One region of the Blautia sp. An46 genome, then DNA from elsewhere that is predicted to be linked to it. Evidence: predicted binding sites of a transcription regulator. Region 1 holds the regulator's gene; the other holds the start of a gene.
What was found. The regulator NrdR, encoded in region 1, represses ribonucleotide reductase genes. The targets are predictions, from matches to a motif close to CACAANATNTTGTG.
Positions count from the first base shown of each region.

Region 2: the regulator NrdR is predicted to act here: its motif matches at 3,357-3,370, upstream of nrdD (anaerobic ribonucleoside-triphosphate reductase).

Region 1 is NZ_NFIF01000001.1:45,416-51,133, reverse strand. Features, by position in the region: gene B5G00_RS00205 (L-fucose/L-arabinose isomerase family protein) at 2-1,468, opposite strand; gene B5G00_RS00200 (DUF4867 family protein) at 1,508-2,125, opposite strand; gene B5G00_RS00195 (transporter substrate-binding domain-containing protein) at 2,353-2,895, opposite strand; gene B5G00_RS00190 (TIGR01212 family radical SAM protein) at 3,041-3,970, shown strand; gene B5G00_RS00185 (DUF4364 family protein) at 3,974-4,486, shown strand; gene nrdR (transcriptional regulator NrdR) at 4,534-4,983, opposite strand; gene B5G00_RS00175 (FprA family A-type flavoprotein) at 4,995-5,718, opposite strand, start outside.
Region 2 is NZ_NFIF01000023.1:15,422-21,139, forward strand. Features, by position in the region: gene B5G00_RS15830 (alpha/beta fold hydrolase) at 1-121, shown strand, start outside; gene clpB (ATP-dependent chaperone ClpB) at 352-2,958, shown strand; gene B5G00_RS15840 (DUF4250 domain-containing protein) at 3,033-3,206, shown strand; gene nrdD (anaerobic ribonucleoside-triphosphate reductase) at 3,446-5,605, shown strand; gene nrdG (anaerobic ribonucleoside-triphosphate reductase activating protein) at 5,607-5,718, shown strand, end outside.

The sequences.
Region 1 (5,718 bases):
TTTATGCAAATGGATTTTCTGTTGGATACAGAACGCCCTTCGGCTGATTGTAGTTAATTTCTTCTACATCAACACCGAGATACTTGAATACCTCATACAGAGCTTTTCCATAGTGTCCAAAAGCAACAGCTCCGTGATGCGGGTAATTCTTTTCTACCAGAACATGACGGTAGAAACGTCCCATCTCAGGAATAGCAAAAATACCGATGCCGCCAAAGCTCTGTGTTGCCACAGGAAGAACTTCACCATGAGCAATGTAAGCCCGAAGCTTGCAGTCAGAAGTGCTCTGAAGACGGTAGAAGGTAACGTCACCTGGAATAATATCTCCTTCCAGAGTTCCCTGTGTAACTTCTTCCGGAAGATTTCTTGCCATGATCATCTGATATTTCATAGTGCAGGAAGTCAGTTTTCCGGAAGTTGTATTTCCGCAGTGGAATCCCATAAAGGTATCTTTCAGTGTATAGTCATATTTACCTTTGATCTCGCTGTCATAGATAGATGCAGGAACCGTATTGTTAATATCCAGAAGAGTAACGGCGTCCTGGCTGATCACAGTACCGATGTACTCGCTTACAGTACCCCAGATATCTACTTCACAAGATACAGGGATTCCTCTTCCTGTAAGACGGCCGTTTACATAGCAGGGAACAAATCCAAACTGAGTCTGGAATGCAGGCCAGCATTTTGTAGTCAGAGTCACATATTTTCTGGAACCTTTGTGAGCTTCCACCCAATCCAGCAGAGTAATCTCATACTGAGCCAGTTTTGGCAGGATTTCTGGCTTCATATTGCCTTCTCCCAGTTCCTTCTCCATGTCTTTGGCAACTTCCGGAATACGTGGATCTCCTTCATGATTCTTGAAGGCTTCAAAAAGATCAAGCTCAGAGTTTTCTTCAATCTCAATTCCCAGGTCATAAAGTCTCTTAATAGGAGCGTTGCAGGCCAGGAAGTCCTGAGGACGTGGTCCAAAGCTGATTACTTTCAGATTCTTTAATGCTACTATAGCTCTTGCGATAGGAATAAATTCTTCAATCATATCTGCTACTTCTGCAGCAGTTCCTACCGGATACTCAGGAATGTATGCTTTTAAGTTACGCAGCTTCAGGTTATAGCTGGCATTTAACATACCGCAGTAAGCATCGCCTCTTCCCTGTACAAGGTCTCCTTCTTCAGCTGCTGCCACTACCATACATGGTCCATGGAAATATTTTACTAACAGAGTCTCTGCTGTCTCTGGTCCGAAGTTTCCAAGATATACTACTAAAGCGTTGCATCCGGCTTCTCTCAGTTCTTTCAGAGCTTTCTGCATGTCCACTTCACTTTCTACAACTGTTGGACATTCGTAAATTTCTCCTTTGTAAGCAGCTACTACTGCTTTTCTTCTGTTCTCAGACAGTGTCATCGGGAAACAGTCACGGCTTACGGCCACGATACCCATTTTTACTTCTGGCATGTTCTGTAAATTCATTCTTCTTTACCTCCTGATTAAATTTGTATATTTTTCTGTCTATCCTACAGACAGATTTGCACCTTTTAATCCCACAAAAGCACCTTCGATACCGGCTTCTTCATGGGCAATGAGCCATTTGTTTCTTGCAAACAGCAGCTTGTCCTCCTTTGTATTGTTCTGAGCCGCTGGTGCATCTGTGTTAGTTCCCTTTGGAAGGATCACTGCTGCCCGGAATTTATTTCCGTTTACATTGCAGGGCGCATAGTGAAGCGTTGTGGCATACACTTCGATGACAGTTCCTGCCGGAATCAGGAAGGCTTCCATCTTTCCAGTGTCATATGTACCGTCTTCCTCAATATCCTGCTCTTTTCCCAGGATCAGGATCATATCTGTCTGGGCCACGTTCACCTCAGAATCTCTGTGGTACTCTACTGCATTTAAAAGTACATTATTTCCATTGCAGTAGCCCACCTGGACAGGCATTCCTCCATAAAGGCTGTAGCCAATCTTCTCCACGCAGGGACAGGCTTCCAGTTTCTCATCAGAGGCCACATATACCACATCATCTGGCTGAGGGGTCTCTTTCAGAGCTTCCAGCAGATCGGAAACATCGATTCCCTGAATTACTTTTCCGTAGGTCTGAAAGGCTTTATCTGTTACCTTCAAAATTTCCATCTGGGACTTACCTCCTTAATTAGTTTAGTCATTAAACTATATCTTTATGCTACCATCTCTATAGAAAAAAAGCAAGTTATTTTTTCGGAAAATCTCTTCTTTTTGCTGTTATTCAATCATGCAGCTGACCCCTGTACAAAAAGAAAGCAGACCTGTCATGCCAGAACATTTGATTCTCTGACTATAACAGGTCTGCGCTTTCAGGCAGCTCCAAAGCTCTCTTTAAATTATATCGTAATATCTTTTCCAAAATATTTATTGGAAAGCTCTGAAAGAGTTCCGTCTTCTTTCAGTTCTTCCAGATTTTCTTCCAATGTATCTGCCAGAGAGTTTCCCTTTCTGGTAAATGCCGCAATCTGGTTTTCTTCCTCTTCTGCCCCAATCTGGTCCTGCACAGAAGAAAGATCCAGATAGGGCTTTGTATGTCCGTAATGTATGGTATTCCACTGACTGATGCCCACGGAAGACAGTACACAGTCATAGACCTCCCCATCCAGAGATTTCAGCAGATTTTCTTCTGATGTGTCTACGATTTCCAGTTCCATATTCATTTTATCCGCCAAAAGCCCTGCCAGTTCTACCTCAAAGCCTTCCGGCTGATTATTTTCCGAAGAAAGATAGCACATTTCTTCAATGCCAAGATGCATCCCCACCCGCAGCACGTCATTTTCCAGGGTTTCCCTGTTTCCAGCTAGAAAGCATCCAGACAAAGACGGAAGAAGCAGCGTGAGCAGAAGTAAAAAAATTCCTCTATTAAATACTCTTTTCATACAGTTTTCTCCAATTATTTCAACCTGTCATGAAAACAATATCATGTAACCTCCCCTTTGTCAATGCGCCGAAGAATACCCGGCACTTGTAAAAGATTTTTTCAGATGGTATGATAAAGGAAATATTTCAGGGGAGAATGAAACTATGGAAAGCTGGAATGGAAAACCTTATCACTCTTTTGATTACATGCTGAAGGAACGCTTTTCCTGCAAGATATATAAGACAGCTCTCAACGGAGGCATGACCTGTCCCAACCGGGACGGCACCCTTGGAGAACGGGGCTGCATCTTCTGCAGTCAGGGAGGCTCGGGAGACTTTGCAGGAGACCGCCGGGACTCTATCACAGAACAGATCAACAAGCAGGCGGAAAAACTGGCTCAGAAAAGAAATGCATCTGCTTTTATTGCTTATTTTCAGGCCTACACCAATACCTACGCCCCTGTGGAATATCTGAGAAAAATCTATACAGAGGCCATAAATCATCCTCAGGTAGCGGCTGTTTCTATTGGCACCCGCCCGGACTGTCTGGGTCCAGATGTACTGGCTCTTCTGGAAGAGCTGAATCAGATAAAACCGGTATGGATAGAGCTGGGGCTTCAGACCATTCATGAAAGGACTGCAGCATATATCCGCAGAGGATATCCTCTCTCCTGTTTTGAAAAGGCTGTGAAAGCTCTTCGGCAGCGGGATCTGGATGTCATAGTCCATACCATTCTGGGACTTCCCGGTGAAAGCCGCCAGGATATATTGGAAACTATGGAATATCTGAACCGTCGGGATATCCAGGGGATAAAGCTCCAGCTTCTTCATGTACTGAAAGGGACTGATCTGGCACAGGACTATCTGGAAGGCAGATTTTCCGTCTATACCATGGAAGAATATCTGGACATCCTTATTGATTGTCTGGAACACCTTTCCCCTGATATCGTAATCCACCGTCTCACAGGAGACGGACCAAAAGATCTGCTTATGGCACCTCTGTGGAGCAGTAAAAAACGAACCGTCTTAAATACCCTGCATCATGAATGTAAAATCCGTCATGCTTATCAGGGAAGATTATATAAGGAGGACTAAACTATGGCAGAACCTCTCACACTGTATAAACTGATGATCCTTTATATGCTGGAAAAATCGGAATTTCCTCTGACAAATGCTCAGATTTCTGATTTCATACTGGATAAGGGCTATACCACTTACTTTCATCTCCAGCAGGCCCTCTCGGAGCTCACAGACTCAGAACTTATCAAATCCACAACCGTCCGGAACTCTTCTTATTTCCGTATTACGCCCCAGGGCAGGCAGACACTGTCTTACTTTGAAGACCAGATTTCCGACGGCATTAAATCAGACATTACTGATTTCTTTAAGGAAAATATTATTAAAATACGGGAGGAGCTTTCTGCTGTGGCTGATTATTATAAAGGCCAGAAGGAAGGCTATCAGGTCCGCTGCCGTCTCAGTCAGGACAAGCTCTCCCTGGTAGACCTGACCATTGCCGTACCTACTGAGGAAGCTGCCAAAGCTATATGTATCAACTGGAAAGAGAAAAGCCAGAGTATCTATGAAAACCTCATTGAGTTTCTTCTGTAAAAAAGCAGCCGGCTGTCCTTTTCTACCCATGACAGCCGGCTGCTTTTTTATTTCATTACTTTTTTCAGTTCATCCATAAAGGTATCGATATCCTTGAATTCCCGGTAAACAGAAGCAAATCTTACATAGGCCACTGCATCCAGTTCCTTCAGCTTTTCCATAACGATCTCGCCGATCACAGTGCTGGGGACCTCCCGTTCCTCTTTATTGAAAACTTCCGTTTCAATCTCATCAATAAGCTCTTCTATTCTCTTCACGGGAATAGGCCTCTTATAGCAGGCACGCATAACTCCATTCTGCAGCTTTCCCCTGTCAAACTCTTCTCTGCTCTGATCTTTCTTGATCACAGTCAGGGGAATGGTCTCAATTTTTTCATAGGTAGTAAAACGCCTGCCGCACTCGTCGCACTGACGCCGTCTCCGGATAGAATTATTGTCCGGTACAGGTCTGGAATCAATGACCCTGGTATTATCCTGATTACAAAACGGGCACTTCATACTGTTCCTCCTTATGCAAGAACCGCCTTTGCCAGTGTTTTCATATTTTCTTCGTCTGCATCCTTCATCACAGACTTAATCGTAACTACAGGCTCGCAGATCTCTATATCTTTCATACCTTCAAAGTATGCCTTCATCAATTTTCCTGCCATAGGCGCCCAGGAACCATTTTCCACGATTCCCACTTTTCTCTTCTTATAAGTTTTAATCTTCAGATGATACAGGAAATCCTCCATGCAGGGGAACAGGTTTCCATCATAAGTCACGCCCATAACAATCAGACGGCTGTAACGGAATGCGCTGGAAATGGCTTCTGCCATGTCATCTCTTGCCAGGTCAAATACCTTTACATTTTCAGCTCCGTTCTCTTTAAGGATTTCTGCCATTCTGGCTGCAGCTTTTCCGGTATTTCCGTGAATAGACGCATATGCCACTACCACGCCTTCTTCTTCCGGTTCGTAGCTGCTCCAGGTGAGATACTTGCCGATATAGTATCCCAGGTTTTCTTTCAGAACAGGTCCATGAAGAGGGCAGATTGTCTGGATATCCAGAGTAGCGGCTTTCTTCAGAAGGGCCTGAACCTGGCTGCCATATTTTCCTACAATATTGATAAAGTATCTTCTGGCCTCATCGTCCCAGTCTTCTTCCACATCAGAAGCACCAAACTTTCCAAAGCCGTCTGCAGAGAATAAAATCTTTTCTGTCTGCTCATATTCCACCATAACTTCCGGCCAG
Region 2 (5,718 bases), on a different contig from region 1:
AGAAATGAGCCGGCAGGTACAGCAGGGGCGAGTACATATTTTTAAGACTGGAGGACACCCGTCAGTTATAACCAATGCAGAACTTTCAGCCAAAGTAATTACGGAATTCATTGGCATTTAAAGGAATTTCAGCAACTTCCTGGAAAAAAGGAGAGCCGGTTTAAACGGAGTACAGCCGTTTAGACCGGCTTTTGGCATATAAAAAGGATGGCGAAATTTTAGTTCGAAATTTTCAAAAAATTTTAGCACTCAAGTCTTGACACTGCTAACAACAGGTGTTATATTAACACTAGAACAAGAAAACCAGGCCTGCACAGCAGGCTATTTCATAAGACAATGGAGGGGATTTGTATGAATATCAGTAAATTCACGCAGAAATCGCTTCAGGCTGTTCAGGATTTGGAGAAGACAGCATATGAGTTTGGCAATCAGGAGGTTGAACAGGAGCATCTGCTCTATAATCTTCTGCATCAGGAGGACAGTCTGACATTAAAGCTTATTGAGAAAATGGAGATTCAGAAGGAACATTTTCTTACAAGAGTAGAACAGGCTCTGAATGCCAGGACAAAGGTTTCAGGAGGACAGCCCTATATCGGCCAGTATTTGAATAAAGCCCTGGTAAGTGCAGAGGATGAGGCAAAAGCTATGGGAGACGAATATGTCTCTGTAGAACATCTGGTTCTGGCTCTGTTGGATAATCCCAGTCCTTCTATGAAGAAACTGTGGCAGGAATACGGGATTACCAAGGAACGGTTTTTACAGGCTTTAAGTACAGTAAGAGGCAATCAGAGAGTGACTACAGATAACCCGGAGGTCACTTATGACACTTTGAATAAATACGGACAGGATCTGGTGGAAAAAGCCAGAGAGCAGAAGCTGGACCCGGTAATCGGACGGGACAGTGAGATCCGGAATGTGATCCGGATCCTTTCCAGAAAGACCAAGAACAACCCGGTGCTCATCGGTGAACCAGGAGTAGGTAAAACTGCAGCCGTTGAGGGTCTGGCTCAGAGGATTGTCCAGGGAGACGTGCCTGAGGGACTGAAAGATAAAAAAATCTTTGCTCTGGATATGGGGGCTCTGGTGGCAGGAGCCAAGTACAGAGGTGAGTTTGAGGAAAGGCTGAAAGCCGTTCTGGAAGAGGTTAAGAAAAGCGAAGGCCAGATTATCCTGTTTATTGATGAGCTCCACCTGATCGTAGGAGCCGGAAAGACTGACGGAGCCATGGATGCGGGAAATATGCTGAAGCCTATGCTGGCAAGAGGAGAGCTTCACTGTATCGGTGCGACTACTCTTGATGAATACCGGAAATATATTGAAAAAGATGCTGCTCTGGAGAGAAGGTTCCAGCCGGTTATGGTTGACGAACCTACAGTGGAGGATACTATTTCCATTCTCCGTGGTCTGAAAGAACGTTATGAGGTCTTCCATGGGGTAAAGATCACAGACAGCGCCCTGGTAGCTGCGGCTACTCTTTCTGACCGGTATATTTCCGACAGGTTCCTGCCGGATAAGGCTATTGACCTGGTAGATGAAGCCTGCGCCCTGATCAAGACAGAACTGGATTCCATGCCTGCAGAGCTGGATGAACTGCGTCGGAAGATCATGCAGATGGAGATCGAAGAGGCGGCTCTTAAGAAAGAAAATGACCGTCTCAGCCAGGACCGGCTAGTAGAGCTCCAGAAGGAAATGGCGGAACTGAAGGACCAGTTTAACAGTCAGAAAGCTCAGTGGGATAATGAGAAAACTACAGTAGAGCATCTTCAGAAACTGCGGGAGCAGATTGAAGATATGAATAACCAGATCCAGAAAGCCCAGAGAGACTATGACCTGAACGAGGCAGCAAGGCTTCAGTACGGAGAACTGCCCAAGCTGCAGAAACAGTTGGAAATAGAGGAAGAAAAAGCAAAGAACCAGGATCTGTCTCTGGTTCACGAAAGCGTGACGGAAGATGAGATTGCCAGGATCATTTCCCGGTGGACGGGAATTCCTGTGGCAAAACTTACTGAGGGAGAGCGTACCAAGATCCTTCATCTGGAAGATGAGCTTCACAAACGTGTAATCGGACAGGACGAGGGCGTTTCTAAGGTGACAGACGCCATTATCCGTTCTAAGGCAGGCATTAAGGATCCTACCAAGCCTATCGGTTCCTTCCTGTTCCTTGGCCCTACTGGCGTTGGTAAGACAGAGCTGGCTAAGACTTTGGCGGCTACTCTTTTTGATGATGAGCAGAATATGGTCCGCATCGACATGAGTGAATATATGGAGAAATATTCTGTGTCCAGACTGATCGGAGCGCCTCCGGGATATGTAGGATACGAAGAGGGAGGACAGCTTACAGAAGCAGTGAGAAGAAAACCTTACTCCGTAGTCCTTTTTGATGAGATCGAGAAGGCCCATCCTGACGTGTTTAATGTGCTTTTACAGGTGCTGGATGATGGACGTATCACAGATTCTCAGGGCAGGACTGTGGACTTTAAGAATACCATCCTTATTATGACCTCTAATATTGGCTCTACCTATCTGCTGGAGGGCATTGAGGAAAATGGTGAGATCAGACAGGAGGCCCGGGATATGGTGGAGAAGGACCTGCGGGCCCATTTCCGTCCGGAATTTTTGAACCGCCTAGATGAGATCATCATGTTTAAGCCTCTTACCAAAGAGAATATCGGCGGTATCGTAGACCTGCTCATGGCAGATCTTAATAAGAGACTGAGAGACCAGGAATTATCTATAGAATTGACAAATGCCGCAAAAGATTATATTATTGAAGGCGGATACGACCCTGTCTACGGCGCCCGCCCTCTGAAACGGTATGTACAGAAGTATGTGGAAACTCTTACTGCAAGACTGATCCTTTCCGGAGACGTAAGAGCAGATGACAGGATCATCATAGATCTGGAGAACGGCCAGCTTACGGCTCACAGGGAATCTGTTCAGGATACTCCTGAGAATTGATGCTTCAGGAGGCTGTTGGCTTTTGGAAGACTGAAACGGCTCCAGTGAATATCCGGGATTAAAGGAGGAAGACCATGATACCCAAGGATCCGGTAATGCTTTTAAGCTATGTAAATACCCAGCTTCGTGATTTCTATGCATCCTTTTCTTCTATGTGTGAGGACAAAGGACTGAATCCAGAAGAGATTAAGACAAAGCTGGCGGGGATTGACTACGAGTATGACAGAGCCAGAAATCAGTTTGTATAAGAGATACAGAAGAATACGGAAAAAATAAGGGCAGGCCTGAAACTGGTGCCGGAGCTTTCCGGAACAGGTTTTAGGCCTGTTTTGTGCGTCTGAGCTCATAGCTGAACAGTTTTTAAAAACACAGGATAATGTATTTTGGGTATTGCGCTATACTATATTTTGTATTAGAATAGGCCTTGGACCAATATATGAAGTATAACCAGGTCATTTCAGATAGATACAGCAAGGAGAAAAAAGATATGAAGATTATTAAGAGAAATGGTTCGGAAGAAGCATTTGACGTAAAGAAAATCGAAGCGGCAGTCAGGAAGGCAGACAGTTCATCAGAGACCAGAAGCCTGACAGACGCCCAGATTGAGGACATTGCAGAATTTGTGGAGTTCAAATGTAATAAGCTGAACCGGGCAGTGGCTGTGGAAGAAATCCAAGATATGGTTGAAAATCAGATTATGGCTACAGGGGCATTTGAGCTGGCCAGACAGTATGTGAGATACCGTTATAAACGTTCTCTGGTACGTAAGGCGAATACCACAGACAACCGGATCCTTTCACTGATCGAATGTAATAATGAGGAGGTCCGGCAGGAAAATTCCAATAAAAATCCTACAGTCAACAGTGTACAGAGGGATTATATGGCAGGAGAAGTCAGCAAGGACCTGACACAGCGAATGCTGCTGCCGGAAGATATTGTAGAGGCAGACCATCAGGGGATCATTCATTTCCACGATTCCGATTATTACGCCCAGCATATGCACAACTGCGACCTGGTCAATCTGGAAGACATGCTCCAGAACGGTACGGTGATCAGCGGCACTATGATCGAGAAGCCCCACAGCTTTTCAACAGCCTGCAACATTGCCACACAGATCATTGCTCAGGTAGCCAGCAACCAGTATGGAGGACAGAGTATTTCTCTCACACATCTGGCGCCTTTTGTCCAGGTATCCAGGGATAAGATTCGGACAGAAGTTCTTCAGGAAATGAAACTCATCGGCGTGGACTACTCAGATGATATTTTAAATCAGATCGTTGAGGGACGGCTGAAAAAGGAGATTACAAAGGGCGTTCAGACCATCGAATACCAGGTGATCACACTGATGACAACAAACGGCCAGGCCCCCTTCCTTACAGTATTCATGTATCTTAACGAAGCAAAGACAGAGGCCGAGAAAAAGGACCTGGCAATGATCATAGAGGAAACTCTGAAACAGAGATACAAAGGTGTAAAGAATGAGGCGGGAGTCTGGGTGACCCCGGCATTTCCGAAACTGATCTATGTTCTGGAAGAAGATAATCTCCAGGAAGGAGATCCTTACTACTATCTTACAGAGCTTGCTGCAAAATGTACGGCAAAACGTCTGGTGCCGGATTATATTTCCGAGAAGAAGATGAAAGAGCTTAAGGAAGGAAACTGCTTCCCGGTAATGGGCTGCAGAAGCGCCCTGAGTCCCTGGAAAGATGAGGAGGGCAACTATAAGTTCTATGGACGATTTAATCAGGGAGTTGTCACCATTAACCTTGTGGACGTGGCTCTGTCTTCCGGCGGCGATGAAGATAAATTCTGGAAGATTTTTGACGAGAGACTGGACCTCTGCTACCGGGCTTTGATGTGCAGGCATAACCGTCTGAAAGGAACCTTATCAGATGCAGCGCCTATCCTTTGGCAGTATGGCGCCCTGGCCCGGCTGAAAAAAGGGGAGACCATTGATAAGCTGTTATACGGAGGTTACTCTACTATTTCTCTGGGGTATGCAGGGCTGTATGAATGTGTGAAATACATGACAGGAAAATCTCATACAGACCCGGAGGCAACACCTTTTGCCCTTCAGGTCATGAAGCATATGAATGAAGTCTGCGAGAAATGGAAAGAAGAGACCAATATTGGATTCAGCATTTACGGTTCTCCTATTGAGAGTACTACTTATAAATTTGCAAAATGTCTTCAGAAGAGATTCGGCATTGTTCCCGGAGTGACAGATAAGAACTATATTACCAACAGCTACCATGTACATGTCAGCGAGGAAATCGATGCCTTTTCAAAACTGAAATTTGAGGCTCAGTTCCAGGCTCTTTCCACAGGAGGCGCCATCAGCTATGTGGAGGTGCCGAATATGCAGGATAATATTCCGGCAGTGCTCCAGGTGATCCGTTTTATCTACGACAATATCATGTACGCAGAGTTAAATACAAAAAGCGATTACTGTCAGGAATGCGGTTATGACGGAGAAATCCAGATCGTGACCAATGAAGACGGAAAGCTGGAGTGGGAATGCCCCAACTGCGGCAATCGGAATCAGGATACCCTGAATGTGGCAAGACGTACCTGCGGTTATATTGGAACACAGTTCTGGAACCAGGGAAGGACCCAGGAAATCAGAGAAAGGGTGCTGCATTTATAATATGAATTACGGGGAAATAAAGAAATGTGACATTGCAAACGGAGAGGGAGTTCGGGTCTCCCTCTTCGTTTCCGGCTGCAGACATCACTGTCCGGGCTGCTTTAACCAGGCTA